Regions from separate parts of the Mesorhizobium sp. M1A.F.Ca.IN.020.03.2.1 genome, predicted to be linked through region 1. Evidence: predicted binding sites of a transcription regulator. Region 1 holds the regulator's gene; each other region holds the start of a gene.
What was found. The regulator PhoB, encoded in region 1, activates phosphate uptake and scavenging genes when phosphate is short. The targets are predictions, from matches to a motif close to TGTCATNNANCTGTCAT.
Positions count from the first base shown of each region.

Region 2: the regulator PhoB is predicted to act here: its motif matches at 4,567-4,583, upstream of EOA79_RS07290 (ceramide glucosyltransferase).
Region 3: the regulator PhoB is predicted to act here: its motif matches at 4,913-4,929, upstream of EOA79_RS19325 (LTA synthase family protein).

Region 1 covers NZ_RZSV01000070.1:6,440-16,867, forward strand. The annotation lists partial or broken gene EOA79_RS13815 (sugar ABC transporter permease) at 1-1,226, opposite strand, end outside; gene xylF (D-xylose ABC transporter substrate-binding protein) at 1,464-2,504, opposite strand; gene EOA79_RS13825 (ROK family transcriptional regulator) at 2,849-4,084, shown strand; gene phoB (phosphate regulon transcriptional regulator PhoB) at 4,401-5,090, opposite strand; gene phoU (phosphate signaling complex protein PhoU) at 5,110-5,814, opposite strand; gene pstB (phosphate ABC transporter ATP-binding protein PstB) at 5,835-6,638, opposite strand; gene pstA (phosphate ABC transporter permease PstA) at 6,635-7,486, opposite strand; gene pstC (phosphate ABC transporter permease subunit PstC) at 7,490-8,476, opposite strand; gene pstS (phosphate ABC transporter substrate-binding protein PstS) at 8,540-9,598, opposite strand; gene EOA79_RS13860 (response regulator) at 10,114-10,428, opposite strand, start outside.
Region 2 covers NZ_RZSV01000028.1:18,079-28,506, forward strand. The annotation lists gene EOA79_RS07275 (ABC transporter substrate-binding protein) at 1-644, opposite strand, end outside; gene EOA79_RS07280 (2'-deoxycytidine 5'-triphosphate deaminase) at 727-1,821, opposite strand; SAM riboswitch at 1,957-2,034, shown strand; gene EOA79_RS07285 (O-succinylhomoserine sulfhydrylase) at 2,091-3,281, shown strand; gene EOA79_RS07290 (ceramide glucosyltransferase) at 3,323-4,468, opposite strand; gene apaG (Co2+/Mg2+ efflux protein ApaG) at 4,687-5,079, shown strand; gene EOA79_RS07300 (Hsp33 family molecular chaperone) at 5,132-6,163, opposite strand; gene argF (ornithine carbamoyltransferase) at 6,272-7,183, opposite strand; gene EOA79_RS07310 (aspartate aminotransferase family protein) at 7,199-8,398, opposite strand; gene EOA79_RS07315 (GcrA family cell cycle regulator) at 8,756-9,274, shown strand; partial or broken gene EOA79_RS07320 (magnesium and cobalt transport protein CorA) at 9,384-10,392, opposite strand.
Region 3 covers NZ_RZSV01000123.1:2,833-13,260, forward strand. The annotation lists gene mltG (endolytic transglycosylase MltG) at 1-765, opposite strand, end outside; gene fabF (beta-ketoacyl-ACP synthase II) at 869-2,131, opposite strand; gene EOA79_RS19305 (acyl carrier protein) at 2,166-2,402, opposite strand; gene fabG (3-oxoacyl-[acyl-carrier-protein] reductase) at 2,717-3,454, opposite strand; gene EOA79_RS19315 (ribbon-helix-helix protein, CopG family) at 3,529-3,732, opposite strand; gene fabD (ACP S-malonyltransferase) at 3,761-4,702, opposite strand; gene EOA79_RS19325 (LTA synthase family protein) at 4,960-6,906, shown strand; gene rpsF (30S ribosomal protein S6) at 7,265-7,750, shown strand; gene rpsR (30S ribosomal protein S18) at 7,750-7,998, shown strand; gene rplI (50S ribosomal protein L9) at 8,206-8,790, shown strand; gene EOA79_RS19345 (cyclopropane-fatty-acyl-phospholipid synthase family protein) at 9,021-10,304, shown strand; gene EOA79_RS19350 (YnfA family protein) at 10,376-10,428, shown strand, end outside.

The DNA of each region.
Region 1 (10,428 bases):
ATAACGCCTATCACTGTTCCCGATCCGCCGTCGAGCTAGGTGCCGCCGATGACCGCCGCGGCGATGACCAGGAGCTCGTCCAGCGTGCCGAGCGCATTGGTCGATGAATTCTGCCGCGCCGACGATATCGCCGCGGCGATCGTCGCCAGCACACCCATGATCATGAACACCTTCATGGTGATCCAGCGCGTGTTGATGCCGGCAAGGTTGGCCGCCTCCGGATTGCCGCCGATGGCAAAGACATAGCGGCCGAAGCGAGTGCGCTTGGTAATGAAGGTCATGACGAGACCGACGGCGATCGCCATCAGCACCGGAATGGCGATGCCGTGGGCGATGAACAGGCCGCCTTCGGGGACCGTGAGGTTGTTGGCGGCGGCGTAGCGGTTCACGATGCCGACCGGCCAGGGATAGGAATTGGCCAGCCACACCGCGCCCATGATGACAGCGCAGGTGACCGCGCCGAGCAGCGTCTCGGCCCAGATCGGACGCAGCGGAAAACGGAAGCGCTTGCGCTGCACCCTGCCGTTGAACAGCGCAAACACCACGGCAACACAGGCGACGGCGCCGACGATCCAGCTCCATTTGGCGCCGATCGAGCCGGCCGGTCCGCCGCCCATCAGTTGGAAGGTGGCGTCGAGCGGCGCCACCGTCTGGCCGCTGGTGACCCACCAGGCAGCACCGCGCCAGACCAGCAGCCCGCCAAGCGTCACGATGAAGGCCGGCACTTCGAGATAGGCGATGACGAAGCCCTGGAAGGCGCCGATCAGCAGGCCGAGCGCCAGGCCGATCAACAGTGCCAGCACCCAGATCCAGGGATTGCCAAGCTCGAGCCCAACCATTCGCACCAGGAAATGCACTTGGGCAAAGCCCATCACCATGCCGATCAAACCCTCGGCCGATCCGACGGAGAGGTCGATGTTGCGCATGACGATGACCAGCACCATGCCGGAAGCCATGATGGCCACGGCCGAGGTCTGCACCGACAGGTTCCACAGGTTGCGCGGCGTCAGGAACGTTCGGCTATCGAAATCGAGCGGATTGACGCCGAGCCGCAGGCTCGAGATGACATGCAGGCCAATCCAAATGATCAGCAGCGCGCCGACCATGCCGAGCATGCGTGTGTCGAGCTCAGTCGCCTTGAGGAAGCGCCCGACGGTGCTCAGTTCGGAAGCCCGCGCGCGATCCGCCGCCGGGTTGGCCGGCGTATCAGAGGTCGTATCGGTCATGATCTCCTCCCGCCGGCTTGCCGTCTGGCGCGGATGCCGGACCACGATGCTAGAGCAATTCCGGGAAAAAGTGCGTAGCCGCCTGGAATTGCGCGGAAACAAACGGCTGGAGCAGTTCGGCGATCCTGCCGGACAGTGACCTGCCCCCAATGGTCTCCGGCTTCAGTACTCCCGAAAACCCTTGGGATACACCGCGGCCGTTGGGCCGCGGCGCTGCGTTTGAACCTGACGGCCAGCTTAGTTGCAGACCGCGACGCTGCCGGCGGCAACGCCCGCGCAGACTTCATCCTTCTTGATCCAACCCGCGTCGATGACGAGGTTGAGATTATCCTTGGTGATTGCGACCGGGGTCAGGAACAGCGACTTGACGGTGTTGCCGCCAGGCGTCGTGAAGTCCTTGGCTCCCGCGATGTCGGTCATCTTCTTGCCGTCGGCGAGCTGCGAGGCGATCTCGGCGGCGTGCTTGCCGAGCTCGCGCGCGTCCTTCCACACCGACACCGTCTGGGTGCCGAGCGCGATGCGGTTGAGCGCGGCATGGTCGCCGTCCTGGCCCGAGACCGGAACGGTGCCGGCCAGGCCTTGCGCCGTCAGCGCCGCGACGACGCCGCCGGCGGTGCCGTCATTGGCCGCCACCACCGCGTCGACCTTGTTGTCGTTGGCGGTCAGGAACTGCTCCATGTTCTTCTGCGCGTTGGCGGGCAGCCAGCCGTCGGTATAGGCTTCGCCGACATTCTTGATCTTGCCGCTGTCGATGGCTTCTTTCAGCACTTCCATCGAGCCGGAGAACAGGAAATCGGCGTTCGGGTCGGCGCCCGAGCCCTTGATGAAGACGTAATTGCCCTCGGGCTTGGCCTTGAACACCTCGCGGGCCTGCATGCGGCCGACTTCCTTGTTGTCGAAGGTCAGATAAAACACGTCCTTGTTCTCGATCAGGCGGTCGTAGCCGACGACCGGAATGCCTTCGTCGAGTGCCTTCTGCACCGCCGGTCCGATCGCCGAGGCGTCCTGCGCCAGGATGATCAGCGCATTGGCGCCCTGCGAGATCAGGCTTTCGACGTCGGTCAGCTGCTTGCCTGGATTGGACTGTGCGTCGGCGGATATGTACTTGTCGCCGGCGGCCTCGATCGCCTTCTTCATCGCCGCTTCGTCGGTCTTCCAGCGCTCTTCCTGGAAATTGGACCACGAAACGCCGATCACCTTGTCCTTCGCCTGCGCGACCGACACCAACGTCAACGACATGGCGACGCCCGCCAGAATGGCGGCTGCGAATCTCTTCATGATATCCTCCTGCGCCCTCGCGGCGCGACCCAGACTGGCCCGAAGGCGATGAGGCTTTTTTTCGAGCCTCGAAAAAATACTATCCAACGCCAAAGCGCTGTCAACTGCAATTCTGACGGTTTTTGAGGTGGTCACGTACTTTTTTCGAGACCCGCAATAAATAATGACAGTGCCGACCGCTTCTGCCACTATCGCGGAACAGTTCGGGAGGAGGCGCAGCCCGGTCCACCGAAACTTGTAAGACCAGGACGGTTCGGGTGCCGGCGTGCGGGACTGAACCGATCTGGCGCGTCGCCGAGTCCTGTGCATGATCGAGAGGCCGCGCTGACTGGGAGGAGACAAAAATGTCGGTCGGAATCCGCCACGACGATCTGCGCCGGCGCAACCGCGCCATGGTGCTCTCGGCCGTGCGCCGGGCCGGCCAGCCGTCGCGCACGGAAATCGCCGCGACCACCGGGCTCAGCCATTCGACCATTTCGGCGATCTCTTCCGACCTGATCCAGGAAGGCGTCTTGGCCGAGAGCAAGCCGAGCGAGACCGCGTCTCTGAAGCGCGGCCGGCCACAGGTGGGCCTCGCGCTCAAGCCTGAGGCGGCGGCGGTGGTGACGGTGGTGCTGTCGCTCAATTTCCTCTCGGTCGCCGTTATCGATTATGCGGGCCAGGTCATCGCCGAGGAGCAGCGCCGCCTCGATACCCTCACCATGCCGCGCAACGAGCTGATCGGCGAATGCTTGGCGATCGTGCGGCGCCGGTTGGACGATCCGGACCTCGACGTCGGCAGCGTCGCCCGCATCGCCATGGGCATCCAGGGCATCACCGATTCCCATGCCCGCGCCATGCTATGGTCGCCGATCACGCCGCTGACCGACATTCCCTTCGCCGACATCCTGGAAAAGGAATTCGGCATTCCGGCCACCATGGAAAACGACTGCAACATGATGGCGGTGGCGCTGCAGTGGCGCGATCCCGACCGCTATCGCGACAATTTCATCGCCATCCTGCTCTCGCACGGCATCGGCATGGGCCTGGTGCTGAAGGGCGAGCTGTTCACCGGCACGCATTCTTCCGGCGGCGAGTTCGGCCACATGATCCATCGTCCGGGCGGCGCGCTTTGCCGTTGCGGACGCCGCGGCTGCGTCGAGGCCTATGCCGGCAACTACGCCATCTGGCGCAGCGCCATGAAGATGAGCGAGGACGCCGAGCCGGTCGATGTCGGCGACGCCGACATGCGGGCGCTCGCCGCCAAGGCGCGCGAGACGGATGGCCCAGAGCGCGAGGCCTATCGCCGGGCCGGGGAGGCGCTGGGCTTCGGCCTTGGCAGCCTGTTCGCGCTGATCGACCCGGCGCCGGTCGCCATGGTCGGCGTCAGCGCCGCCGCCTTTGACCTGATCGAGCCGGCGCTGCGCGAGGCGATCGGCCAGACCGCCGGAGGCCAGCATTCGAAGTCGATCTCCTTCGATACCGAGCCGAACGAATTGCCGCTGATCCGCGAAGGCTGCGCCGTGCGCGCGCTGACCTTCGTCGACCAGGAGATTTTCGCCCCGGGCGTGCAGGCAAGAGCGGGCAAGAACGTGGCCTGAGCAGCTTCGATAGCGATCGTTGGCTTCTGTGCGTCCTGCAGACGCCGGAGATTAGCGAAGGCCCCGCAGCTTCGTCATTCCAGGGCGGAGCAGGAGCGAAGCTCCGTCGCGGAGACCCTGGAATCCATGCCATTACCTCAATCGTCGGATGAGCGGAGCAGAATTTCTGCACCGCCGCGGCGCGTGGAAGTCGCGTGGATCGTCGGGTCTGCGCCGCGTCGCGACGCTTCGTGCTCCGCCCGTGGACGGCGAAGCACCAGCGTCTCGATAACCCGCCAGCTCAGATAGAACCCGTCAGACCTTCGGTGCCCTGGATCTAATCTTCCCTGATCGCGTAGCCCGCCCCACGGATGGTACGTATGACGTCCGGCATGCGGCCGTTGTTGACCGCCTTGCGCAGGCGGCCGACATGCACGTCCACGGTGCGCTCGTCGATATAGATCGTCTCGCCCCAGACATTGTCGAGCAGCTGGCTGCGCGAGAACACCCGGCCGGGATGCCGCATCATGAATTCAAGCAGCCTGAACTCGGTCGGGCCGAGCCGGATCTCGCTCTTCTTGCGGTAGACGCGATGCGATTCGCGGTCGAGGACGATGTCGCCGACCTTGAGCACGCTGGACAGCACCTCGGGCTTGGCGCGGCGCAGCAGCGCCTTGACCCTGGCCATGAATTCCGGCGTCGAGAACGGCTTGACCAGATAGTCGTCGGCGCCGGTCGAGAGGCCGCGCACCCGGTCGCTTTCCTCGCCGCGCGCGGTCAGCATGATGATCGGCAGGCGTTCGGTCTCGGGCCGCATCCTGAGGCGCCGGCAAAGCTCGATGCCGGACACCGCCGGCACCATCCAGTCGAGCACCAGAAGGTCGGGCACATTCTCCTGCAGGCGGATCTCGGCCTCGTCGCCGCGGGTCACCACCTCGACCTGATAGCCCTCGGATTCGAGGTTGTAGCGGAGCAGCACCCCCAGCGGTTCCTCGTCCTCCACCACCATGATGCGTGGCGCGATCATATAGCAGGCACCTTCGCTGTCAGGCCGCCGGCGCCGACATCGTCGTCTCGTCCTGCTTAGGACGATTCGCGGGCAATTGCGTGCCGGTCAGCACATAGTAGGCGTTCTCGGCGATGTTGGTGACGTGGTCGCCGATGCGCTCCAGATTCTTGGCGCAGAACAACAGATGCGTGCAAGCCGTGATGTTGCGCGGATCCTCCATCATGTAGGTCAGGAGCTCGCGGAAGACGGCGGTGTATTTGACGTCGATGCGCTCGTCGTCGTTGCGGAGCTTGGCGAGCGCCGTGGCGTCGCCGGCCGCGTATTCCTCGATCACGCCCTGCACCTGGATCAGCACCAGCTGCGCCATCGAATCGATGGAGTGCGAAAGGTCGCGCGGCGCGGCGCTGACGCCGACCGAGCCGACGCGCTTAGCGATGTTCTTGGCAAGGTCGCCAATGCGCTCGAGATCGCCGGCCATGCGGATGGCGCCAACGACGCTGCGCAGGTCGTCGGCCATCGGCTGGCGTTTGGCAATCAGCGTGATGGCGCGATCGTCGAGCTCGCGTTGGCGCGCGTCCATGATGGCATCGTCGGAGACCACGCGCTGCGCCAGCGCGTTGTCGGAATTCAGCAGAGCCTTGGTCGACGCGCCGACCATCGAGCCGGCAAGATCGCCCATGTCGCGGATAAGCTGGCTGATCTGCCTCAGATCCTCGTCGAAGGAAGCGACCGTATGGGCCATGGTTATGTCCTCGTATGAACTCAGCCGAAGCGGCCGGTGATGTAGTCCTGCGTGCGCTTCTCGCGGGGCGAGGTGAAGATCTTCTCGGTCCGGTCGAATTCGATCAGCTCGCCGAGATACATGAACGCCGTCTGCCGCGACACGCGCGCCGCCTGCTGCATGTTGTGGGTGACGATCACGATCGTGTAGTCGGCCTGCAGCTCGTCGATCAGCTCCTCGATCTTGGCGGTCGAGAGCGGATCGAGTGCCGATGCCGGCTCGTCGAGCAGGATGACCTCCGGCTTCACCGCCACGGTGCGGGCGATGCAGAGCCGCTGCTGCTGGCCGCCCGAAAGGCTCTGGCCACTGGCGTTGAGCTTGTCCCTGACCTCGTTCCACAGCGCGGCGCGCTTCAGCGCCTGTTCGACGCGATTGTCCATCTCGGCCTTGCTTATCTTCTCATACAGCCTGACGCCGAAGGCGATGTTCTCGTAGATCGACATCGGGAACGGCGTCGGCTTCTGGAACACCATGCCGATCTTGGTCCTGAGCAGGTTGAGGTCCTGCGAACGGTCGAGGATGTTCTTGCCGTCGAGCAGCACCTGGCCTTCGGCGCTCTGCTTCGGGTAGAGCTCGTAGATGCGGTTGAGCACGCGCAGCAGCGTCGACTTTCCGCAGCCCGAAGGTCCGATGAAGGCGGTGACGCTGCGCTCGGGCAGCGACAGGTTGATGTCCTTCAGCGCCTTCGACTGGCCATAGTAGAAGTTGAGGTTCTTGACTTCGATCTTGGCCTTCTCGGCGGTCGTCTCGGCTACGTTCAGGTCGGTGGACAACATCGGTTTCATCTGTCCTCTCTGCGTCCGGTAAGGCTGCGGGCGAAGATGCTCAGCCCGAGAACCGTCAGGGTGATTATCAGTGCGCCCGTCCAGGCCAGTTGCTGCCATTCCTCATAAGGGCTCAGCGCAAACTGGAAGATGGTCACCGGCAGGCTGGCCATCGGCGCGTTGAGATTGCTCGACCAGAACTGGTTGTTGAGCGCGGTGAAGAGCAGCGGCGCCGTCTCGCCCGAAATCCGGGCGATCGCCAGCAATATACCGGTGACGATGCCGGACAGTGCGGCGCGATAGGCGACCGAGCGGATCACCACCCAGCGCGGCGCGCCGATGGCGGTGCCGGCCTCGCGCAGCGCGTTGGGCACAAGGTTCAGCATATCCTCGGTGGTGCGCACGACGACGGGGATCACCAGGATCGACAGCGCCACCGCGCCGGCGATCGCCGAGAAATGACCCATCGGCCGCACCATCAGCTCGTAGACGAACAGGCCGACAATGATCGATGGCGCCGACAACAGGATGTCGTTGATGAAGCGCACCACCGTCGTGAGGCGCGAGAAGCGCCCGTACTCGGCCATATAGGTTCCGGCGAGCACGCCGATCGGCGTGCCGACGACGATGCCGATCACGGTCATCACGATGCTGCCGTAAATGGCGTTGAGCAGGCCGCCGGCGTCGCCGGGCGGCGGCGTCATTTCCGTGAACACCGAAAGCGAGACACCCGAGAGCCCCTTATAGAGAAGGGCGCCGAGGATCAGCGCCAGCCAGACGGGGCCGATGCCCGCCGCTATGGTGCAGAGCGCCATCATCACGGCGTTCTTGCGCTTCCGGCTTCGGTGGAGCGATGCGGCTGTCGACATCGGTCAGGCTCCCGTGCGGCTATCGATGCGCAACAGCATGTAGCGTGCGAGCGCGAGGATGATGAAGGTGATGATGAACAGGATCAGTCCGAGCGCCACCAGTGAGGACGTGTAAAGCTCGCCGTCGGCTTCGGTGAATTCGTTGGCGATGGTCGCCGAGATCGTCGTGCCGGGCGCAAAAAGCGAGGCGCTGATGCGGTGCGCATTGCCGATGACGAAGGTGACGGCCATCGTCTCGCCGAGCGCGCGGCCAAGACCGAGCATGACGCCGCCCATGATGCCGACCCGCGTATAGGGAATGACCACACGCCGGGTCACTTCCCAGGTCGTGCAGCCGATGCCGTAGGCCGATTCCTTCAGCACCGCTGGCACCGTGTCGAACACGTCCTTGGTGATCGAGGTGATGAAGGGCAGCACCATGATGGCGAGGATCAGCGACGACGTCAGCAGGCCGATGCCGTAGGGCGGACCGGCAAACAGGCTGGCGAGACCCGGTATGCCGTGGAAAAGATTGATGATGAATGGCTGTACCGTCGTCTGCAGGAATGGCGCGAAGACGAACAGGCCCCAGATGCCGTAAATGATCGAGGGAATGCCGGCGAGCAGCTCGACCGCGATGCCGATCGGGCGCCTGAGCGGGCGCGGGCAGAGCTCGGTCAGGAAGACGGCGATGCCGATGCCGATCGGCACGGCAATGAGGATGGCGATGGCCGAGGTGACGACGGTGCCGTAGATGGGCGCGAGCGCGCCGAAATTCTCGGTGACCGGATTCCAGGATTCAGTGGTGAGGAAGGAGAAGCCGAACTTCGACAGCGCCTCCCACGAGCCGGCGATCAGCGAGACCGCGACGCCGCCGAGAAGAAGCAGCACGAGTATAGCGGAGAGGCGCGTGACCGTTCGGAAGATCGTGTCGGTCAGGGCGAAGCGGCGCACCGTCGCTTCCCTGGTCCGTATGGCGGACGATGTCACGGCTTCGGAAACGGCTGTCATTTGCCCCTCGCATTTCGAAAGAGACAGGAGGGCGCCCGAGGCGCCCTCCTTATTCCGGAGGAATTACATGCCGGAGTAGAGCGGCTTGCCGTTGCTGTCGACGATGTCCTTGCTCCACATTTCCTCGACGCTCTTCACGACCGCGTCGGGCATCGGAACATAGTCCAGCTCGGCGGCCATGTCGTCACCCTTGGCGTAGGACCAGGCGAAGAACTTGAGCGCTTCGGTGGTGGCCGCAGCATCGTCGGGCTTCTGGTAGACGAGGATCCAGGTCGCGGAGGTCATCGGCCAGCTTTCAGCACCAGCCTGGTTGGCCAGGATGACGCCGTAGCCAGGCTTGGAGCTCCAGTCGGCATTGGCCGCAGCGGCCGAGAACGCGGCAGCGGTCGGCTCTACCTTCTTGCCGTCCTTATTGATCAGGTCGGTATAGGTGAGCTTGTTCTGCTTGGCATAGGCATACTCGACATAGCCGATCGCGCCACCGGTCTGCGCTACGTTGTTGGCGACGCCTTCGTTGCCCTTGGCGCCGATGCCCACCGGCCACTCGAGCGCGGTATTGACGCCGACCTTCGACTTCCAGTCGGCGCTGACTTCGGCCAGATAGTAGCTGAAGTTAAACGTGGTGCCCGAGCCGTCCGAACGGTGGACGACCGCGATCGCCTGGTCGGGCAGCTTGACGTCGGGGTTGAGCTTCTTGATCGCCTCGTCATTCCAGTTGGTGATCTTGCCGACGAAGATGTCGGCCAGCGTCGGGCCGTCGAGCACCAGTTCGCCCGGCTTGACACCTTCGAGGTTGACGACCGGAACGATGCCGCCCATCACCATCGGGAACTGCGCGAGCCCGGTCGACTTGAGATCCTCGCCCTTGAGCGGCGCGTCCGAGGCGCCGAAGGTCACGGTCTTGGCCTTGATCTGCTTGATGCCGCCGCCGGAGCCGATCGACTGATAGTTGAGACCGATGCCGGTCTCCTTTTTGTAGGCGTCGGCCCACTTGGCATAGATCGGATAGGGGAAGGTAGCGCCGGCACCGGAGATGTCGGCCGCCATAGCGGCGGAGAGGGAAAGCGTGGATGCCGCAGCCATTGCAATCGCAACGGCCGCCGAGCGGATGAAATATCTCATGTGGCCTGCTCCTGTTCGGAATGTGGTCTTTCGGCACCCTTCCTATCGGCGCCTGACGAGCGCAATAGACGTCGATTATTACAGTCGCATGACAGTTTCGTGTCAGCCCGGTAACGCCTGAACGGGGATGCCTTGGGGGGCCTGCGGCTGCCATTTGCGGACCCAGCCGAAGTTTGCCGCGGGAATCAGTAGCTTGTCCGACTTTTGAATCAAAAATTATCCCGGCGGCCGGATCTCCGGCCGCCGGGAAATAAAATCCGGACGAGAGCGCGTTGCCTGTGCGCCAGAGCGGATCATGGCCTGGCCATCGCCGAAAACAGGTCCGTTGGGGTAGAGTCGACGCTGTTCCTTGCCGGCGGTCGCTGCTCCCGCCCGTAACCGAAGGGCGGAATCGACAGCAGCCATTGTCCTGACCTGGCCTTCATTTTGTATGGTGCGATCACACCATACGTCTGCGTTGGACGCAGATGACGGACCTCGTCGATGACGCCGTGAACGGCCGCGCAGAAAGGCTGTTATCCGGCGCTGCGGCGGACTTCCGCGTCCGACCCGAGCCATCTTTCAAGCTTCTCGAGCAGCGCCTTCGGGCTGATCGGCTTCGGCAGGTAATCATCCATGCCGGCTTCCAGGCAGCGCTCGCGGTCGCCCTTCAGTGCATGCGCGGTGACGCCGACGATCGGCACATGCGTGCCCATCTCGGCTTCGAGCCGGCGGATGGCCGCGGTCGCCTCCAGGCCGCTCATCTCGGGCATCGACACATCCATCAGGATCATGCGCGGGTTCAGCCTGCCGAAGGCGTCCAGCGCCTTGCGGCCGTTGCCGACGATTTC
Region 2 (10,428 bases), on a different contig from region 1:
CCGGCCTCGGTCTCGGTGCCCTTGACGTCGCCCACCAGCTTGCAGCAGCCGTCGCTCGCCTTCTTCATCCAGTCGACCAGCACGAACTTGTCCGAGATGACGGCGTCGAGCCGGCCGTTGAGCAGATCGGTGACCGCCTCTTCCTGGGTCGGGTAGAGCTTCGCCTCGGCGCCGGCCTTGGCGTAGACGTCCTGGGCGTAGTTGGCCTGGGTGGTCGAGGCCTGGGCACCGACCGTCTTGCCGGCAAGCGAGGCCGGCTCGGTCGAGGCGATATCGGCGTCCTTCAGGGCGACCAGCGCAAGCGGCGTGGTGTAGTATTTGTGGGTAAAGGCGACCTGCTTCTTGCGTTCCTCGGTGATGCTCATCGAGGCGATGATGGCGTCGAATTTCTTGGCCTGCAGGGCCGGAATGATGCCATCCCAATCCTGGGTGACGATCTCGCATTCGATCTTCATCTGCGCGCAGAGCGCATTGGCGATGTCGATGTCGAAGCCTTCCACCTTGCCGTCCGGCGTGATGGTGTTGAAGGGCGGATAGGCGCCCTCGGTGCCGATCTTGATCTTTTCGGCCGCGTCTACCGAACCGACGCCGAGCGCCAGCATGGCGGCGGCCGCAGCCGACAGGATCCATCTGGATATCTGCATTTTCATCCCCTTGGGTTCAGGTGCTACATGCTCAGACGCAGCCAAGCACGGCGCGCGAGGCCGGGCAAGCACAGCCTGGCGATCAGCGCGCGGCGCGAAAATGCTTGGAGAGCTTCAGCCCCTGCGCCTGATAGTTGGAACCCAGCTCGCTGCCATAGAGCGCCTGCGGCCGCTTCAGCATATGCTCGTAGACGAGGCGGCCTACGATCTGGCCGTGGTCGAGGATGAACGGCACCTCGTGGCTGCGCACTTCAAGCACCGCGCGGCTGCCGCTGCCGCCGGCGGCGGAATGGCCGAAGCCCGGGTCGAAAAAGCCGGCATAGTGGACGCGGAACTCGCCGACCAGCGGATCGAAAGGCGTCATCTCGGCGGCATAGAGCGGCGGCACGTGCACGGCTTCGCGAGAGACCAGGATGTAGAACTCGTCCGGGTCGAGCACGAGCTCGCCGGCCCCGCTCTTGTAGAGCGGTTCCCAGAAGTCGACCACATCCTGAGCGGCGCGCTTGTCGACGTCGACGAGGCCGGTGTGGTGCTTGCCGCGATAGCCGACCAGGCCGTCCTTGTCGCCGTCGAGATCGATAGAGAGCGCAATGCCGCCGCCGGAGATGTTGGGCGGCTCGGTCGCAACCAGCATCTCGGCGTGATGGAGGTCACGCAACTCATTCTCCGACAGCACGGCATTGCCGGTGCGGAAGCGGATCTGCGACAGGCGCGAGCCGGCGCGCACGACGATCGGGAAGGTGCGCGGGCTGACCTCGAGATAGAGCGGGCCATGATAGCCGGCGGCGATCTTATCGAACTCATGGCCGCGGTCGGTCATGACACGCGTGAAAATGTCGAGCCGTCCGGTCGAGCTCTTCGGGTTGGCCGAAGCCGAGACTTCCGCCGGCAGCGCCAGGCTTTCCTGCAGCGGCACGATGTAGACGCAGCCCGTCTCCAGCACCGCGCCCTCGGCAAGGTTGATCTCATGCAGCTTCAGCCGGTCCAGCTTGTCGGCCACCAGATGATCGGGACCGGGCAGAAAGGAAGCCCGCACGCGAAAGGCCTTGTCGCTAAGTCTGAGATCGAGGCTGGCCGGCTGGATCTGGTTGGTGTCGAGCGCGCGCGGCGACTTCAGCGCGCCCGACTGGAAGAGCGCCGCGATGTCCTGATCCGGAAGAATGCCTGTCTGCCGCAATGTCTGGCTCCGGGCGAAGTCATTGTCGTCGCAGTTTCCTGTCGCAAAACCGCGGGACACTTTTGCGGAGGCTGCCTGGTACAACCCTCTTAATCAAGCCGGCAATTGACGCAAGCGCGGGCGAGGTCTAAAGGGTCGTTATCCCGTGGTGATTTGGCCGGTCGGCTTGCAGCCACGTTAAACAAGTCGCTAAAGGACCGTCGGGCCGCAAGGCCGTATGGACCGGTTGCGACGTCGCGGCCGGTTTTTTTGTGTTTGGAAGCAGGGCGATGACCAAGACGCGTAACTGGAAACCTCAGACGGCACTCGTGCATGGCGGGACGCTGCGTTCCGGCTTCGGCGAGACCGCCGAGGCGATGTATCTCACCCAGGGCTATGTCTACGAGACGGCCCAGGCAGCGGAGGCCCGCTTCAAGGGCGAGGAACCCGGCTTCATCTATTCGCGCTACGCCAACCCGACCGTCGATATGTTCGAGAAGCGCATGTGCGCGCTGGAAGGCGCGGAAGACGCACGTGCAACCGCTTCCGGCATGGCCGCCGTGTCCGCCGCCCTGCTCTGCAGCGTCAAGGCCGGCGATCACATCGTTGCGGCGCGAGCCCTGTTCGGTTCCTGCCGCTGGGTAGTCGAGACGCTGGCGCCGCGCTATGGCATCGAGGCAACGCTGATCGACGGCACCGACATTGCCAATTGGGAAAAAGCGGTCAGGCCGAACACCAAGCTGTTCTTCCTGGAAAGTCCGACCAACCCGACGTTGGAAGTGGTCGATATCGCCGCTGTCGCCGCTTTAGCAAATTCGATCGGCGCACGCGTGATCGTCGACAACGTCTTTGCCACGCCGCTGCAGCAGAAGCCGCTGCAGCTCGGCGCCCATATCGTGGTCTACTCGGCGACCAAGCACATCGACGGACAAGGCCGCTGCCTCGGCGGCGTCATCCTGTCGGACAAGAAGTGGATCGACGAGAACCTGCACGATTATTTCCGGCACACCGGCCCGAGCCTGTCCCCATTCAACGCATGGACGCTGCTGAAAGGCCTCGAGACGCTCCCGCTGCGCGTGCGCCACCAGACCGAAAGCGCCGGCAAGATCGCGGACTTCCTGGCTGGCCGGCCGGAGATCGCCCGCGTCATCTATCCGGGCCGGGCCGACCATCCCCAGGCGGATATCGTCAGGAAGCAGATGTCGGGCGGCTCGACGCTGATCTGCCTCGACGTCAAGGGCGGCAAGCAGGCGGCCTTCGCCTTGCAGAACGCGCTCGACATCGTGCTGATCTCGAACAACCTCGGCGACGCAAAGAGCCTGATCACGCATCCGGCGACGACGACGCACAAAAACCTCACTGACGAGGCCCGCGCCGAGCTCGGCATCGGACCAGGCACGCTCAGGCTCTCCGTCGGGCTGGAGGATACCGACGACCTGCTCGCCGACATCGAACAGGCGCTGAAGGCGGCGAAGGAATGAACCGCCACGGCGGCAAAGAGGGCGCTTGAGCCGCAGCCGGCTCAAGCAATCTCTTCGAGTTCAGTCATCCCGCTGTTGCGGATGGTCATTGCGTTGCCACGCCATTCGACGGCCCCGCCAAGCCAGCCGCGCGCCCAGATGGCGGGAAGCATCGCGTCGCGCACGATCATCGCGGTGACGCTGCGCGGCGACAGATGCCAGCCCTTGGACCAGGCGAGCATGCATTCGGGCACATAGGCGATCGCCAGCACGCAGAGCGCGGTCGTGGGCAGGCTGACACCGGCGCTTGCCGCCGCGATCAGCGCCAGAAGCAGCGGCACGACCACACCGGTCAGGATTTCGGGCGCGAAGAACAATGGGAAGGTGACGCGGCGCAGCCGCGCCCAGCGCGCCTGGCGCGACCAGATTTCGGCGAGCGTGCGCTGGCCGAGCGACTGCTCGAAGGGCGCGGCCACGAGATTGACCCGAAGGCCAAGGCTGTTGACCAGCTTGGTCGCCGCCGCGTCCTCGGCGATCTCGGCGGCCAAAGCCTGGATGCCGCCATTTGCATCCAGCATCGGCTTGTTCCACAGCATGCTCTTGCCCTGCGCGAAGCCAAGGCCGAGCGCTTCGCCGGCATATTGCCAACGCGCCTGCAGCGTGTTGAGGAAGGCGCATTCGACCTCGGCCCAGAAACCGTTCGGACGCGAGCCGATCGGCGTCGAGCAGACGAGGCCGGTGTCCGGCCCCCAGGCCGCCATCAGATGCTGGACATAGTCCTTGGGCATCAGCACGTTGGAATCGGCGAGGATCACCCAGTCGTGCCGCGCCGCCTGCCAGCCCTTGATGCAGTTGTTTAGCTTGGGATTGGCGCTGATCCTGTCATCGCCGACGAGGAGCCGCGCCGGAACATTCGGAAATCTCGCGATGGCGGCGTTGATCAGCTTGACCACGGGATCTTCGGCGTGCGCGACGCAGAAGATCAGTTCGTAGCGCGGCCAATCGAGCGAGAAGGCGCGGTCGAGCGTCTCCTGCGTGAACGGCTCCACACCGCGCGACGGCACGACGATCGAGACAGGCGACAGGCCGCCGGAGGGCGCGGGAATGGCGCAACGAGCCTTCAGCCGCGACGACGCGAGCAGGATGCTGGCAAGGTTGGAAAAAAGAAGGGCCGAGGAGGCAAAGGCGGCTGCGAGGGTCAGTTCCATCGAGATCTGGTCACTCCGGAAAGGCCGCCCGAGGCCGTTTCATCACTCGACAAAGCGCCCGAGTCGCCCGCACGGTTTGTGCACACCAACATTGTCATGTGTCACTTAAATGACATTGTTTGTCGGCACTTGCGGTGGAAAAGCCGGCAGGCTGGCGACGCCGCGGAGGTAGAACCGCGAAGCGCGGTAAAATGTTCCCTGCGGCACCGGAGTGGCTCATGTATCGCGCCGTGACGCGCAACATCGAAGTGCAGGTCAGGCCGTTTTATCTGGAGGACCGTTCCGATCCGTCCGAAAACCGCTATGTCTGGGGCTACCAGGTGACGATCGACAACCGGTCGGACGAGTTCGTGCAGCTTCTGTCGCGCTACTGGCACATCACCGACGGGCGTGGCCGAGTCGAAGAAGTGCGCGGCGAGGGCGTGGTCGGCGACCAGCCGGAGCTCAACCCCGGCGACAGCTATCAGTACACGTCGGGATGCCCGCTCTCGACGCCATCCGGCATCATGGTCGGCCGCTACACGATGCGCAACGGCCGCGGCGAAACGTTCGACGTCGCCATTCCGGCTTTCTCGCTCGATATGCCGGGGACGAAAAGGACGGTGAATTAAAGAACTCGAGTTCCCCGCCTCCGCAAAGCGGGGGCGAGGAGCCGGAGCTTTCTCACTCCGCCGCAAACTCCGCCGGATCGAAGTCGTACTGCGTCGAGCAGAACTCGCAAGCGACATGGATACCGCCGTCCTCGGTCGAGTCCTTTATCTCCTCGGCCGAGAAGCCTTCGAGAATGCCTCGGATTTTGTCGCGCGAGCAGGAGCACTGATCGGCGACCGGCACACCGCGGAAGACGCGCACGCCGTGCTCGTGGAACAGCCGGTAGAGCAGCCGCTCGGCACCCACCGTCGGATCGATGAGCTCGGTCGGCTCGATGGTGCCGAGCAGCGCCAAGAGTTCCCGCCAGGAATTGTCGGCCGGTTCGTGCGTCACGTCTCGTGGATCGCCATCCCCGCCCGAAATGTCGGGCACGCGCATGCGTTCGGGCGCCTGCGGCAGGAACTGCGCCAGGATACCGCCGGCGCGCCATTGCTCGCGGGCCCCGCCCGGGCCCGGGGTCACCAGCTTCGCAACCGACATCCTCAGATCGGTCGGGATCTGCTCCGACTGGCGGAAATAGGTCCGCGCGGCTTCTTCCAGCGATGTGCCGTCGAGTTGGACGATGCCCTGATAGCGCTGCGTGTGCGCGCCCTGATCGATGGTCAGGGCCAGGACGCCGGTGCCGAGCAGCTTCTCCTGCGAGATCTCGCCCGAGGCAATCAGCGCCTGCAGCCGGTCGGCGTCGAAGCGCGCATAGGCGCGCAACGAATGCGGCGTGGTAAAGTCCGCCACCAGCATGTCGACCGGTCCGTCCGTGCGGGTTTGCAGGATGAACTTGCCCTCGAATTTCAGCGACGTGCCGAGCAGTACGGTGAGCACGCAGGCCTCCGCCAGCAGGCGCGCGACCGGCTCGGGATAATCGTGGCGGCTGAGAATGGCGTCGAGCATCGGCCCGAGCTGCACCGTGCGGCCGCGCACATCCAGGGGCGCTACTTCGTAAGGCACGACATGGTCGTCGCCTGCGAAGCCGAATTCGCCGAGTTTGGGTTGATGCTCAGCCAAGGAAAGCGTTTCCAGCATGACAAAACTCCGGGGCGCATCCATCCCGCTTTCCAGGCGGCATGGGTCGAAGCGCGTTCGATTTCAGTGATGGCCCGCAAATAGGCATCACACATCCCGGGATCAAGTTGGCGCGGATCAAGTCGACCCCGGTCAAGCGCCCAGGCACCAGGCCAGCACCGCCTTCTGGGCGTGCAGCCGGTTCTCGGCCTCGTCGAAGACCACCGAATGCGGTCCGTCGATCACCTCGTCGGTGACCTCCTCGCCGCGATGCGCAGGCAGGCAGTGCATGAAAAGCGCGTCGGACTTCGCCCTCGCCATCAGCGCGGCGTTGACCTGGTAGGGCAGGAAGACGTTATGGCCGCGGGCGCGATGCTCCTGGCCCATCGACACCCAGCTGTCGGTGACGACGCAATCAGCCTGGTCGACGGCCTCTTCGGCCGAGCCGGCAAACCTCACCTTGCCGCCATTGGCCTTCGCCCAGTCGACATATTTCTCGAACGGCTCGCTGCCCTCCGGCACGGCGACATTGAGGTTGAAGCGGAACCGCGCCGAGGCTTCTAGAAGCGAGTGCAGCACATTGTTGCCGTCACCTGTCCAGGCGAAGGTCTTGCCGGCCACCGGACCGCGATGCTCCTCATAGGTCATGATGTCGGCCATCAGCTGGCAGGGATGGGTATCGTCGGTCAGCCCATTGATCACCGGCACGGTCGCGTTTTCGGTGAGTTCCAGCAACCGGTCATGCGAGGTGGTGCGGATCATGATGGCATCGACATAGCGCGACAGCACCTTGGCGGTGTCGGCGATGGTTTCAGAACGGCCGAGCTGCATCTCGGTGCCGGTCAGCATGATGGTCTCGCCGCCGAGTTGGCGCATGCCGACGTCGAAGGAAACGCGCGTGCGCGTCGAAGGCTTGTCGAAGATCATCGCCAGCACCTTGCCCTCGAGCGGCTTCGAACGCTCGCCGGCCTTGAGCCTGGTCTTTCGCGCCATCGCATCGTCCAGCATGACGCGCAGATCGCCTGCGGAAACGGCGGACAGGTCGGTGAAGTGACGAACGCTCATCGGCAGATTCCAGAACTACTTCGCGGCTTCGGCCGTAATCGCGTCGGTCAGGCCCTTGGCGCCCGACCGAATGCGTTTCAGCGCCTCCCCGATCTCCTCGTCGGTGACGGTGAGCGGCGGCAAAAGCCGGATGACGTTGTCGCCCGCCGGCACCGCAAGCAAGTGCTGGTCGCGCAGCGCCATGTTAACCTTGGCGTTGGGCATGGCGCATTTCAGCCCTAGCATCAGCCCGCTTCCCCGGATGCCTTCGATGACCTCGGGAAATTCGTCGGCGACCGCCGCCAGTCCTTGCTTCAGCAGCAATGCCTTGCGCTGAACGTCCTCGAGGAAGCCGTCGGCCAGCACGACGTCGAGCACGGCGTTGCCCACCGCCATCGCCAGCGGATTGCCGCCGAAAGTGGTGCCGTGCACGCCGGCCGTCATGCCAGCCGCCGCGTCGTCGGTTGCGAGGCAGGCACCCATCGGAAAACCGCCGCCGATGCCCTTGGCGATCGCCATCAGGTCAGGCGTGACGCCCGCCCACTCATGCGCGAACAGCTTGCCGGTGCGCCCGATGCCGCACTGGACCTCGTCGAAGATCAGAAGCAGGCCATGCCGGTCACAGAGTTGCCGAATCCGCTTCAACGACTGCGTCGGCACCGGGCGGATGCCGCCCTCGCCCTGCACCGGTTCGATCAGGATAGCCGCGGTTTCCGGTGTGATCGCCTTCTCGGCGGCATCGATATCGTCGAACGCGACCTGGTCGAAGCCCTCGACCTTCGGACCGAAACCCTCGAGATATTTGTACTGACCGCCGGCGGCGATCGTCGCCAGCGTGCGGCCGTGGAAGGCGCCCTCGAAAGTGATGATGCGGAAACGCTCCGGATGGCCTTTGACGAACTGATAGCGCCTGGCCGACTTGATGGCGCATTCCAGAGCCTCGGCGCCCGAATTGGTGAAGAACACCTTGTCGGCGAAGGTTGCATCGACCAGCCTTTCGCCCAGCCGGCGCTGCTCCGGGATCTCGTAGAGATTGGAGACGTGCCACAGCTTGGCCGCCTGCCCGGTGAGCGCCGCGACCAGATGCGGATGGCTGTGGCCCAGCGAGTTCACGGCGATGCCGCCGGCGAAGTCGAGATATCGCTCGCCCTTGTCGGTGACCAGCCAGGTCCCCTCCCCGCGGTCGAAGGCCAGGGGTGCGCGAGCAAAAGTCTCGTAAAGCGCCGAACCGCTCATTATATGCGTCTCCGGAACCGGAAATCAAAAAAGCCGCCAATGCGGCGGCCTTTGCGGCTTATCATGTTTTTCGGCCATGAAGTCAACGAAAAGGTCGCGCAGAAGCGCGCGGCAAGGCTCCAGCGCCACGCCGGCCCATCAGCGGTTGGGCAAGTTGGGGAAAACCGTAAAAACCGAATCGGTGTTGCCCTGGGGACTCTTGTCACCGAGTCAGCGCATAAGGTAATTGTAGTCGAGAAATAACTAGATTTCGTGCGGCGGATCTAATCACCCGGTACATGTGGTGTCGTTTGCCCGGCGAGAGCCGGCTCGGGAAAGGATTCTGACCGCCGCACGCCTCAGCAGGAGCGCGGTCTCATGAACTGGACTGACGAGCGAGTCGAACTTCTCAGGAAATTGTGGTCGGAGGGTCTCAGCGCCAGCCAGATCGCCGCGCAGCTCGGCGGTGTGAGCCGCAATGCCGTTATCGGCAAGGTGCATCGCCTGAAACTGTCGGGCCGCGGCCGCGCGACCGCGGCGCCGGCACGGCAGAAGAAGGCCACGCAGGGCGCCTCGATGCAGAAGTCCGTGGCTCGTGCCGCCAGCGCAGCCCGTCATGTGACGGCCTCCATCGGCGCGACCGCTCTGCAGGTGCAGTTCGAGGCGGAGCCGGTGGCGCGCCACTATATCCGCCCGGTCGAGAACGTTGTCGTGCCAATCTCGCGCAACCTGCAGCTCGTCGAGCTGACCGAGCGCACCTGCAAATGGCCCAACGGCGATCCGCTGTCGGAAGACTTTAGCTTCTGCGGCAACGACGCTGGCGAAACCGGGCCGTACTGCAAATACCATGCAAGGGTGGCGTTCCAGCCGGCGGCGGAAAGGCGCAGAAGCCGCTAAGCGAATAGCGAATAGCGAATAGCGAATAGCGAATAGCGAACGAAATAGGAATAACATCGATATTCGAGTCCGGCACAAGCTTCTTTATCGCTATTCGCTGTTCGCTATTTCACAGCCATCCATTCTTCCTGAACCGCCAATACAGAAACGCGCAGATCAGCGCGATGGCGGCCAGGACTGTCGGGTAGCCGTATTCCATCTTCAGTTCAGGCATGTCGTCGAAATTCATGCCGTAAATGCCGCGAAGGCCGTGGGCACCGCCAGGATGGCCGCCCATGAGGCCAGCTTCTTGGAGATCGCCGTTTCCTGGCTCTGTCCGACCAGAAGGCTTGCCTCGAAGGCGAAGGCGAGCACCTCGCGCAGGCTGTCGATCTTTTCCTGCACGGTGCGGATGTGGTCCGTCACGTCGCGGAACAGCGGATGCATGGCGGCATGGATCTGCGGCAGCTCGGCGCTGGTCAGCCGCCGGCAGACCTCGACCAGCGGCAGCGCCGCGTTGCGCAGCCTGAGCAGATCGCGGCGCAGCATGTAGAGCCGCTCGATGTCGCCACCGCTCATCGGCTTCAGCAGCACCTTGTCCTCGATCTGCTCGACCTCGTCCTCGATCTGCTCGAGCACAGGCATGTAGTTGTCGACGATGAAGTCGAGAATTGCATAGAGGACGAATCCTCGCCCTTGGCGAGCGAGGACGGGCAGCTTTCCCAGTGCTGGCGCACCGCGGCGTAAGAGGTCGACGGGCCGTGCCTGACGCTGACGATATAGCCGGTGCCGACGAAGAGATGCGTCTCGCCGAAGGTGACGCGGCCATCGATCAGTTGCGCTGTGCGGGCGACGATGAACAAGGCATCGCCATACTGTTCGATTTTCGGCCGCTGATGCGGGTGTTCTGCGTCTTCGATCGCCAGATCATGCAGATGGAACTGCGCCTGCACCCTAAGCAGCAGGTTGCGGTCCGGCTCGAGCAGGCCGATCCAGACGACATGGCCGGGCTTTGCCGCCCATATGCCGGCCTCTTCGATCGTAATGTCGGCGACGCGCTTGCCGGCGGAATAGACGCTGCACGCAACAATGCCGGATGTCGGCTGCGGGGCCGCGGTCAGGTTTCGAACTTGCTCCATCGCAAAACCTCCGAGACGGCGACTGACAAAACTGCT
Region 3 (10,428 bases), on a different contig from region 1:
CCTGCCCGTCTCCTTCTCGACGATCGAGGCCAGGATGACGAAGTCCTCCATATTGGCGATCGGCAGGTCGGGCGCGCGATGCGCCCAGACGTCCTCGACCAGCTTCTTTTGGTCGGCGACCAGCTTTTCGACCATCTGCTGCCGGGTGGCGCCGCGCGTGAAGCGCAGCGTGTCGGTCGCGATGCTGCCCTCGGGCGGCATGGCCGACGGCATGTCGCCGGTCAGCGCCTCCTGCTCGGCCACGCGCTGCAGCGCCTGCTCAACCGTGAGCCCCTCTGGGATGGTCAGCGAATACATCACCGACTTGCCGCTCTTGAACAGCTCCATGATGTCGCGCATCGAGGCACGCGGCTTGATGGCGTATTCGCCGGCCTTCAGCGCGGAATCGTTGCCGGTGGCACGCACCCCCAGCCTGAAGATGCGCGCATCGCTGACCAGGCCGCGCCGCTCCAGCTGGTCGGCGATCTCCTGAACGCCGGTGTTCGGCTTGACCATGAAGGTGTCGCCATTGGCGGACGGGCCCGGCTCAATGAAGGCCTGCATGCCGAAATAGAGTGCGGCACCCGAGGCAAGCACGACCAGGATGACCAACGAAAGGAAGAAATTCAGGAATACGACGACCTGGCTGCGCGACGCGCGCGAGCGTTTTGACGGCGGCGGCGTGCCGGCCTCGGGGCGCAGCGCCTCGGCGGCTGTCTTGGGCACGATCGGTCCTTGCGCCTGACGCTGTCCGAATTCTCCACCGCCGCCCGGATTTGTATTCATGGCGCCCTACCGTCTGATCTTGCAACGAATCCCCTAGCCGAAGTGTAGGGGCAAATTTGGCAAAAATGACGGCAGGCGGCGGACCTGCCGGTAGGCTGAATGTTCAGCCATCGTAACGTTGGAAGACGAGCGAGGCGTTGGTGCCGCCGAAGCCGAAGGAGTTCGACAGCGCCACATCGATCTGGCGCTGGCGCGGCTTGTTCGGCACGAGATCGATCGCCGTCTCGCGTTCCGGATTGTCGAGGTTGATGGTGGCGGGGGCAATGTTGTCGCGGATTGCGAGGATCGAGAAGATCGCTTCCGCGGCGCCCGCAGCGCCCAGCAGATGACCGATCGACGACTTGGTGGACGACATCGAGATCTTGGAAGCGGCATTGCCGACCAGCCGCTCCACGGCGCCGAGCTCGATCGTGTCGGCCATGGTCGAGGTGCCGTGCGCATTGATGTAGTCGATGTCGGCGGGCGAGAGCTTCGCCCGATTCAGCGCCGCCGTCATGCAGCGGAAGGCGCCGTCGCCGTCCTCGGCCGGGGCGGTGATGTGATAGGCATCGCCGGTCAGGCCGTAGCCGGTGACCTCGGCATAGATCTTGGCGCCGCGCGCCTTGGCGTGCTCGAGCTCCTCGAGGACGACGACGCCGGCGCCCTCGCCCATGACGAAGCCGTCGCGGTCGCGGTCATAGGGGCGCGAAGCGATCTCGGGCGCATCGTTGCGCTCGGTGGAGAGCGCGCGGCACGCGGCGAAACCTGCCATCGAAAGCCGGGTGATCGGCGCTTCGGCGCCGCCGGCCACCATGACGTCGGCATCGCCCCAGATGATCAGCCGCGCGGCATCGCCGATGGCGTGCGCGCCCGTCGAGCAGGCGGTGACGACAGCATGGTTCGGGCCTTTCAGCCCGTGCCGGATGGAAACCTGGCCGGAGACCAGGTTGATGATCTGTCCGGGGATGAAGAACGGGCTGATGCGGCGCGGGCCGCGCTCCTTCAGGATCATCGCGTTCTCGGCGATGCCGTCGATGCCGCCGATGCCCGAACCGATCAGCACACCGGTGGCGCACTGGTCCTCATGCGTCTCGGGCTTCCAGCCGGAATCGGCCAGCGCCTCGTCGGCCGCCGCGATGCCGTAGAGGATGAAGTCGCCGATCTTGCGCAGTTCCTTCGGCTCGAGCACGGCCTCGGGATTGAAGGTGCCGTTCGAGCCGTCGCCGCCTGGAATGACGTGGGCGATCTTGCAGGCAAGGTCGTCCACCTCGAATTCGGTGATGCGGCAGGCGGCGCTGCGGCCGGAAAGCAGTTCCTTCCAGCTGTGCTCGACACCCATGCCGAACGGCGAAAGCAGGCCAAGGCCCGTGACGACGACTCGCCTCATCGCAGGTCCTCCCCGGCGATACCCGCGGAACGCCTCAGGCCGAGGCCTTGTCGATATACTTCACGGCATCGCCGACAGTCAGGATGGTCTCGGCGGCGTCGTCTGGAATCTCGACGCCGAACTCTTCTTCGAACGCCATCACGAGTTCGACCGTATCGAGGCTGTCCGCGCCCAGATCGTCGATGAAGCTCGCCTGCTCCGTCACTTTGTCGGCATCGACGCCGAGATGCTCGATGACGATCTTCTTGACGCGCTCTGCGGTGTCACTCATTTGGGGCCTCGTCTTACGTTGTGTTGTCTTCGTTAGCGGGCGGAATGCCGCTAATCAAGCTGAAAGATGGTCTTGTGGGAAACGCAACGCCACAGGACCGGTTTTTGCCCGAACCGCCGGGTTGCCGGCCGCATTACACGAAAAACAGCGGGCGTCCAAGCCGAAATGGCTGTTTTCACAGGCGCCCGGGGCTCGGTCGCCCAGGTGTGTGAGATTCAGCTCAAGCCGAGCCGAAAATGGCGGCTTTCGAGGGCCGGAGCGGAAGCGCAGGAAGCCGCCGTTTGCAGGCCGGCATCACCTGAATCTCAAATACCCTAGATCATCGCCATGCCGCCATTCACGTGGATGGTCTGGCCGGTGACATAAGCCGCCTCATTGGAAGCGAGATAGGCGACGGCCGAGGCAACTTCGGCGCTGGTGCCCATCCGCCGCGTCGGAATCGCCGCCATGATGGTCTCTTTCTGCTTGTCGTTGAGCTTGTCGGTCATGGCCGATTCGATGAAGCCCGGGGCGACGCAGTTGACGGTGATGTTGCGGGTGGCGATCTCCTGCGCCAGCGACTTGGAAAAGCCGATCATGCCGGCCTTGGAGGCGCAGTAATTGGTCTGGCCGGGATTGCCGGTGACGCCGACCACCGAGGTGATGTTGATGATGCGGCCATGGCGGCGGCGCATCATCGGATGGGTGAGTTCACGAGTGAGCCGGAACACGGCGGTCAGGTTCACCTCGAGCACGGAATCCCAGTCGGCGTCCGACATGCGCACGAACAGGCCGTCGTTGGTGATGCCGGCATTGTTGACCAGGATGTCGACGCCTTCGAGATCGGCCTCCGCCTTCTGGCCGAGCGCCTTGACCGCGTCGCGGTTGGTCAGATCCGCCGGGAAGAGCTTTACGCGGTCGCCGAGCTCGTCGGCCAGCGTTTCCAGCTTCTCGACGCGGGTGCCGTGCAGGCCGACGATCGCGCCCTGGCTGTGCAGCACCCTGGCGATCGCCTCGCCGATGCCTCCCGATGCACCGGTGACGAGCGCCTTACGGCCGGTCAGTTCGAACATTGCTTCAACCTCATTCTTCCGGACGCCCCGCGAGCGACCCTCGTTCCGCATTTTGTCATGTTGTCCAGGCCATATCAGAAGTTCTCGGCGCTCACGACCGATTCTTCACAAAGCCTGATCTGCTCCAGCACTTCCGCAGCCAGGTAATAGTCCTCGAGATCTTCGAGTCCACGCTCAACGAAGTCACGCAGGTATTCGGCTTTGCTTCGACCAGTCATCGCCACGAGATCGTCGAGGCGATGCTCGACTTCGGGAGAAAGACGGATGGAAGTAGGAATGCCGCACCTGCCAGCAAGAGTTCCCTGTTTATGCTAAAGTTGCCAGCGCCGCCTCGACTTCCGCCGCCGTGCCGATGGCGCCGGTCGCGATATCGCGGTTGATGCGTCGCGCCAAGCCGGACAGCACCTTGCCGGCGCCAACTTCGTAAAGCGTCGCGACACCTTTGGCGCCGAACCATTCCACCGTCTCGCGCCAGCGCACGCGGGCAACGACCTGCTCGACCAAGCGGCGGGCGATCTCGTCCGGGTCGCTGGTCGGCGTGACCGAAACATTTGAGACGATGGGAACCACTGGCGCGCTTTTCGCGACCCCGGCCAGCGCCTCGCGCATGATATCGGCGGCCGGCATCATCAATGCCGAGTGAAAAGGTGCCGAGACCTGCAGCATCAACGCCCGCTTGGCACCCCTTTCGGTGCAGAGCTTCGCCGCCAGTTCGACGGCCGCCTTGGCGCCGGAAATCACCAGTTGGCCACCGCCATTGTCGTTGGCGATCTGACAGACAGAGCCTTGTGCCGCTTCGGCGCAGGCGGCTTCCACATCAGCCTGCTCCAGCCCGATGATGGCAGCCATGGCGCCCTCGCCCGCCGGCACCGCCGCCTGCATGGCGTTGCCGCGGGTGCGCAGCAGTCGCGCGGCATCGGCCACCGAAACGAAGCCGGCTGCGGCAAGCGCCGAATATTCGCCGAGGGAATGGCCTGCGACATAAGCCACCTTGTCCTTCAGCGAAAAACCGCGCGATTCCAGCGCCCTTACCGCCGCCAGCGACACCGCCATCAGCGCCGGCTGGGCATTGGCCGTCAGCGTCAGCGTTTCCTCCGGCCCTTCCCAGATCAGCTTCGACAGTTTTTCGCCGAGCGCCTCATCGACTTCCTCGAAGACATGGCGCGCCTCGGGAAAGGCATCGGCGAGGTCCTTGCCCATTCCGACGCCCTGGCTGCCCTGTCCCGGAAAGGTGAATGCGACGGCCATGTTAGCGTCTCCAGCGGCTGGTTTTTCCCTGCCTCTGGCGCAAGGCGGACGGCCAAGTCAAGCCCGCAAGCACCAGTTCAGCGGCTGTTCCAGCCGGGAGAACGGCCGAGTTCCCTGTTCTGAAAGGCTTTTTGGCGATCACACCTGATGAAAACCGCTCACGAATCGTTTGCTGGCTCTTCTTATTTCCGCCACAGGCGCTAGCTTTGTGTGACATTTCGATGACAGTGGCGTGACGCGAGTAAAAGACGCGTGACATGGGCCGGGGAAGCAAAGTGGCTAGGATCAGGAAAGGCGCGGCCAAACCCGCGCCGCAATTTTTGGAAGACGATCCGTCCACCGGCTATCTGCCGGGGCGCAGATGGCCGATTGTCCGCTACGGCCTGGCGACGCTGCTTGCCTCCGCCCTTCTGGTGTTCGCCATCGAATGGATCGTGCGCGGCGACTTCTTCGGCACCGTCGACTTCTTCCTGCAGCCCTTCAAGCCCGGCTGGACCACCATCATCGTCTTTTCGCTGGTGCTGATCGGGCTCGACGCCATTCTCGGCCGCAGCCATCAAAGCCTGATGATCGTCGCGCCGGTGACATTGGCATTGGCCTTTGTCGGTCACCAGAAATCGCACTATCTGGGCGATCCGCTCTACCCGACCGATTTCCTCTATGCCCGCCAGATCATGGCGCTGATGCCGCTTCTGGTGCGCGAGCGCCCCTGGACGGCCGTGCTGCTTGCGGCGGCGATCGTCGCCAGCCTCGCGCTGCTCGTCTATGGCTGGCGGCTCTGGCGCCGGCGTGTGCCGATCCTCAGCCGCAAGGGACGGCTGGCGCGCTTGACGCTTGCCGTGCCGCTGCTCGCCTTCTTCGTCTCGATCATGGACTACGCCACCTTCTCGTGGACGCGCGACAGGCTGCAGATCATCCCGATCATGTGGGACCAGAAGGAGAACTATGCCTCCAACGGCTTCGCGCTCGCCTTCGCGCTCAACGTGCCGATGGCGCATGTCTCGGCCCCGCCCGGCTATTCCGAGAAGACGATGGATGCGATCGCGCGTCCCGGGGTTGCCGCCTCGGTGCCCGACCAGAAGCCCGATATCATCGTGGTGATGAGCGAATCCTTCTGGGATCCGACGGAGCTCCCCGGCGTCAGCATCAAGCCCGATCCGATCCCGACGGTGCGCGCGCTGCGCTCGGGCTCGATGTTCTCGCCGGAATTCGGCGGCATGACCGCCAATATCGAGTTCGAGGCGCTGACCGGCTTCTCCAACGCCTTCCTGCCGGCGGGCTCGATTCCCTATCAGCAATATGTGCGCACGCCGACGCCGTCGCTGGCGACTTTCCTGAAGAGCGAAGGCTATAGGGCGCGCGCCATCCACCCGGGCACCAACTGGTTCTGGAACCGGGGCGCAGTCTACGCCGATTTCGGCTTCAGCGACTTCCGCTCGGAAGAGACGCTGCCGCCGATGGAGAAGCGCGGGCCGCTGGCCTCCGACGCGGCCATGACCGACGAGATCATGCGCGAGGCCGATGCCAGCGACGGGCCGGTATTCCTGTTCGCGGTCAGCCTGCAGAACCACGGGCCCTACGAGCCCTACCGCTATTACAATCCGACACATAGCGTCGACGCGCCGATCAGCACCTGGGCGCGGGAATCGCTGCTCTCCTACGCCGAAGGGTCGGCCGACGCCGATCGCGGCCTGCAGCGCCTGATCGACTGGGCGAAGAAGCGCGAGCGGCCGACCATCATCGCCTTCTTCGGCGACCACTTGCCGCCGCTCGGCCCCGTCTATGTCGAGACCGGCTTCCTCAAGGACAATGTCGCGCCGCGCAAGGAGCCGACGCCCGAGGCGGCGCTCGAGCATCACGACACGCCGCTGATCATCTGGTCGAACCGCTCCGGTCCGGTCGAGAATCTGGGCTCGGTGAGCCCCGCCTTCCTGCCCTATCATATCCTTACCACGGCCGGGATCACCCACCCCTATTACACCGGCTTCCTCGGCGCGCTGCGCGAGCACTACCGGGTGGTTGACCGCAACCTTTTGCTGTCGCCCTCCGGCGAGGCGACGCCCGACTGGGCGCGGCAGAAAAAGATCGATCCGAAGATCAACGATTTCCGGCTGATCCAGTACGATATGATGTTCGGCAAGCGCCGGGTCGCGCCCGACTTCTTCCCCGAGACGGTAGTCCCGCTCGTCGCGCATATGAGCTGAGTGGATCGCCTTCCGACGAAATGGCTGACCTGCGGCCGGCGGGTCAGCCAATTCCCACAAGCGCCGCCAGTCCTGCGACACTGCGGAGCCGCCGACCCTCTCTCCCGCCCTTGCCTTCCTCACGAATTGCTGTATAGACGCCGGCAATCTGCCGGTCCTTGCTGGGGGCTGAACGGAGGGCCGTGGCCTTAGAGGGCCACGTCATGAAGCCAGAAGCGCTTTGGGCCTCCCGTGTCTCCGCTCTCGACCGTCTCGTGATGCTCCTTTCTTCCCCGCTCCTTCGCGAACGGGTCAGACAAGTTGCAGAGGCTTAGCCGCGAGGGCCGGTGAGAGAAACGAAGAAAGGCAGAAAAACATAATGGCTCTTTACGAACATGTGTTTCTTGCCCGGCAGGACCTGTCGCAGCAGCAGGTTGATGCGCTTGTCGAACAGTACAAGGGCGTCATCGCCGCCAATGGCGGATCGGTCGGCCGGATCGAGAACTGGGGACTGAAGTCCCTCACCTACCGGGTCAAGAAGAACCGGAAGGCTTACTACACGCTGATGGACATCAACTGCCCGCCGGCCGCGCTCAACGAAATGGAGCGCCAGATGGGCCTGTCGGAAGACGTGCTGCGCTTCCTCACCATCAAGGTCGAGGCGCACGAGGAAGGCCCCTCGGCGATGATGCAGAAGCGCGAAGAGCGCTCCGAGCGCGGCGGCTTCGGCGACCGCGACCGTGGCGACCGTGGCCCGCGTTCGTTCGGCGACCGCGACCGTGGCCCGCGCTCGTTCGGCGACCGTGATGGCGGCGACCGTGGTCCGCGCCGCCCGCGCGAAAACGTTGAAGGGGGTGCAGAATAATGGTCGACATCAACCAGATCCCGACCCGGCGTCCGTTCCATCGCCGCCGCAAGACCTGCCCGTTCTCCGGCGCCAACGCTCCGAAGATCGACTACAAGGACGTGCGTCTGCTGCAGCGCTACATTTCCGAGCGCGGCAAGATCGTGCCGTCGCGCATCACCGCCGTCAGCCAGAAGAAGCAGCGCGAGCTCGCCAAGGCGATCAAGCGCGCCCGCTTCCTCGGCCTGCTGCCCTACGTGGTTCGCTAAGCTATTGATGCGGGCGGCTTGCCGCCCGCTTCGGCCCACGGCGACGGGCGCCGCGACGGGCAGGCTCAAATCCCGAGTTGAGGCCATAAACCTCTAACTGCCGAAACAGGCAGGACAGCGACACCGGCGAAGACGCCATTTGCTTCCTGACCTGTTCCCAAAGAATCCGCCGTCATCCGCGATGGCGCCAACCAAAGGAACGAAACCATGGAAGTCATTCTCCTCGAGCGCATTTCCCGCCTCGGCCAGATGGGCGAAACCGTCAAGGTCAAGGATGGGTTCGCCCGCAACTTCCTGCTGCCGCAGGGCAAGGCGCTGCGCGCCAACGAAGCCAACAAGAAGAAGTTCGAGGGCCAGCGCGCCCAGCTCGAAGCCCGCAACCTCGAGCGCAAGTCGGAGGCTGCGCAGATCGCCGAGAAGCTCGACGGCAAGAGCTTCATCGTCGTGCGCTCGGCAGGCGAGACCGGCCAGCTCTACGGCTCGGTGTCGACCCGCGACATCGCCGAACTGCTGACCGCCGAGGGCTTCTCCGTCAGCCGCAACCAGATCGAGCTCAACCAGCCGATCAAGACCATCGGCCTCTCCAACGTGGCCATCGCGCTGCATCCTGAAGTCGAGGTCACGGTGACGCTCAACGTCGCCCGCTCGGCCGATGAGGCGGAGCGCCAGGCCAAGGGCGAGACGCTGACGACGGCCGAAGCCATCTATGGCGAAGACATCAACGACAACGCCCGGCCGGAAAACTTCTTCGATCCGAACGCCGAATTCGAAGGCGGCGAGGACAACGCCTGATCGACAAGGCAGGAGCCGCGCTCCGGCTCCTCCTGCGTCCAGCGCCGACTGGACCAACGCCCGGGTCTTCGACCCGGGCTTTTTTGTGCCAATAGGAACTTTTCTAATCCCTATATCTTGTTGCAGATTACGGCGTGGCGCGTCGATTGGACGCGGGCGATGCGCTGTGGCACTTTCGATTTGGCATTCGGTCCGACTGCCGGATGGTCCGTCTGAGGGGACATTTGGTCATGAACATCCTGTTGAAACACGTTCTCGAACGGCTGGTGCGGACCGGCGACCTCAAAGTGACCGGGCCGAAAGGCACGACGCATAAGTTCGGCGACGGCAGCGGCGAACCGGTACACATCCACATCAAGACCATGCATGCCGAGCGCGCGATCACCTTCGATCCGATGCTGGCCGTGCCCGAAGCCTATATGGATGGCGAACTGGACATCCCCGAGGGCGGCGTCCTCGGGGTGATGCGGATCGCTTTCCAGAACATGGGCAGCGGCGGCATCGACGTGACCTGGTCGAAGGCCATCGAAGGTCTGCGCCATGCCTTCCGCCGCCTGCAGCAGATCAACACGGCGTCGAGATCTCGCCGCAACGTGCAGCGCCACTACGACCTCTCCGGCGAACTCTACAAGCTCTTCCTCGACGAGGACATGCAGTATTCCTGCGCCTATTTCGAACGGCCCGACATGACCCTGGACGAAGCGCAGGTCGCCAAGAAGCGCCACATCGCCGCCAAGCTGAGACTCAAGGCCGGCCAGACGGTGCTCGATATCGGCTCCGGCTGGGGCGGCCTCGGGCTTTATCTCGCCAAGGCCTTCGACGTCGACGTGCAGGGCGTGACGCTATCCACCGAGCAGCAGGGCGTCTCCACCGACCGCGCACATGCACTGGGCCTGCAGGACCGCGCGCATTTCGACCTCAAGGATTATCGCGCGCTCAACGAACGCTTCGACCGCATCGTCTCGGTCGGCATGTTCGAGCATGTCGGCGTCAACCACTACCGGACTTTCTTCGACAAGGCGGCGACGCTGCTCAAGCCCGACGGCGTGATGCTGCTCCACACCATCGGCCGGTCCGGCGTGCCGTGGGCGACCAGCGCCTTCATCCGCAAATACATCTTCCCGGGCGGCTACGTCCCGTCGATGTCGGAAGTGCTGCCGGCGATTGAGAAATCGGGCCTTATCGTCACGGACATCGAGATTCTCAGGCTTCACTACGCCGACACGCTGAAGCATTGGGGCCAGCGCTTTGCCGCCAACCGCGACAAGGCTAAGGCTATCTATGACGAGCGCTTCTGCCGCATGTGGGAGTTCTACCTTGCGGCCTCGGAAGCCGCCTTCCGCTGGCAGGATCTGGTGATCTTCCAGTTCCAGATCGCCAAGAAGAACGACACGCTGCCGATGACGCGCGACTATATGGCCAAATGCGAGAAGGCGCTGGAATTGCGCGACCTCGGCCATCAGGAGCCGGCGACGCCCGCCGTCAAGCCGACCCGCCGCAAGAAGGTGGAATAGAACGGCGGCGATTGCGGCTTGCCATTGCGGCCTGACGCCACGAAAAAGGTCTCGTTCGCGAGGCCTTTTTCATGAACTACCTAATCTACATCGCGGCGGCACTTGCCGAGATCGCCGGCTGCTT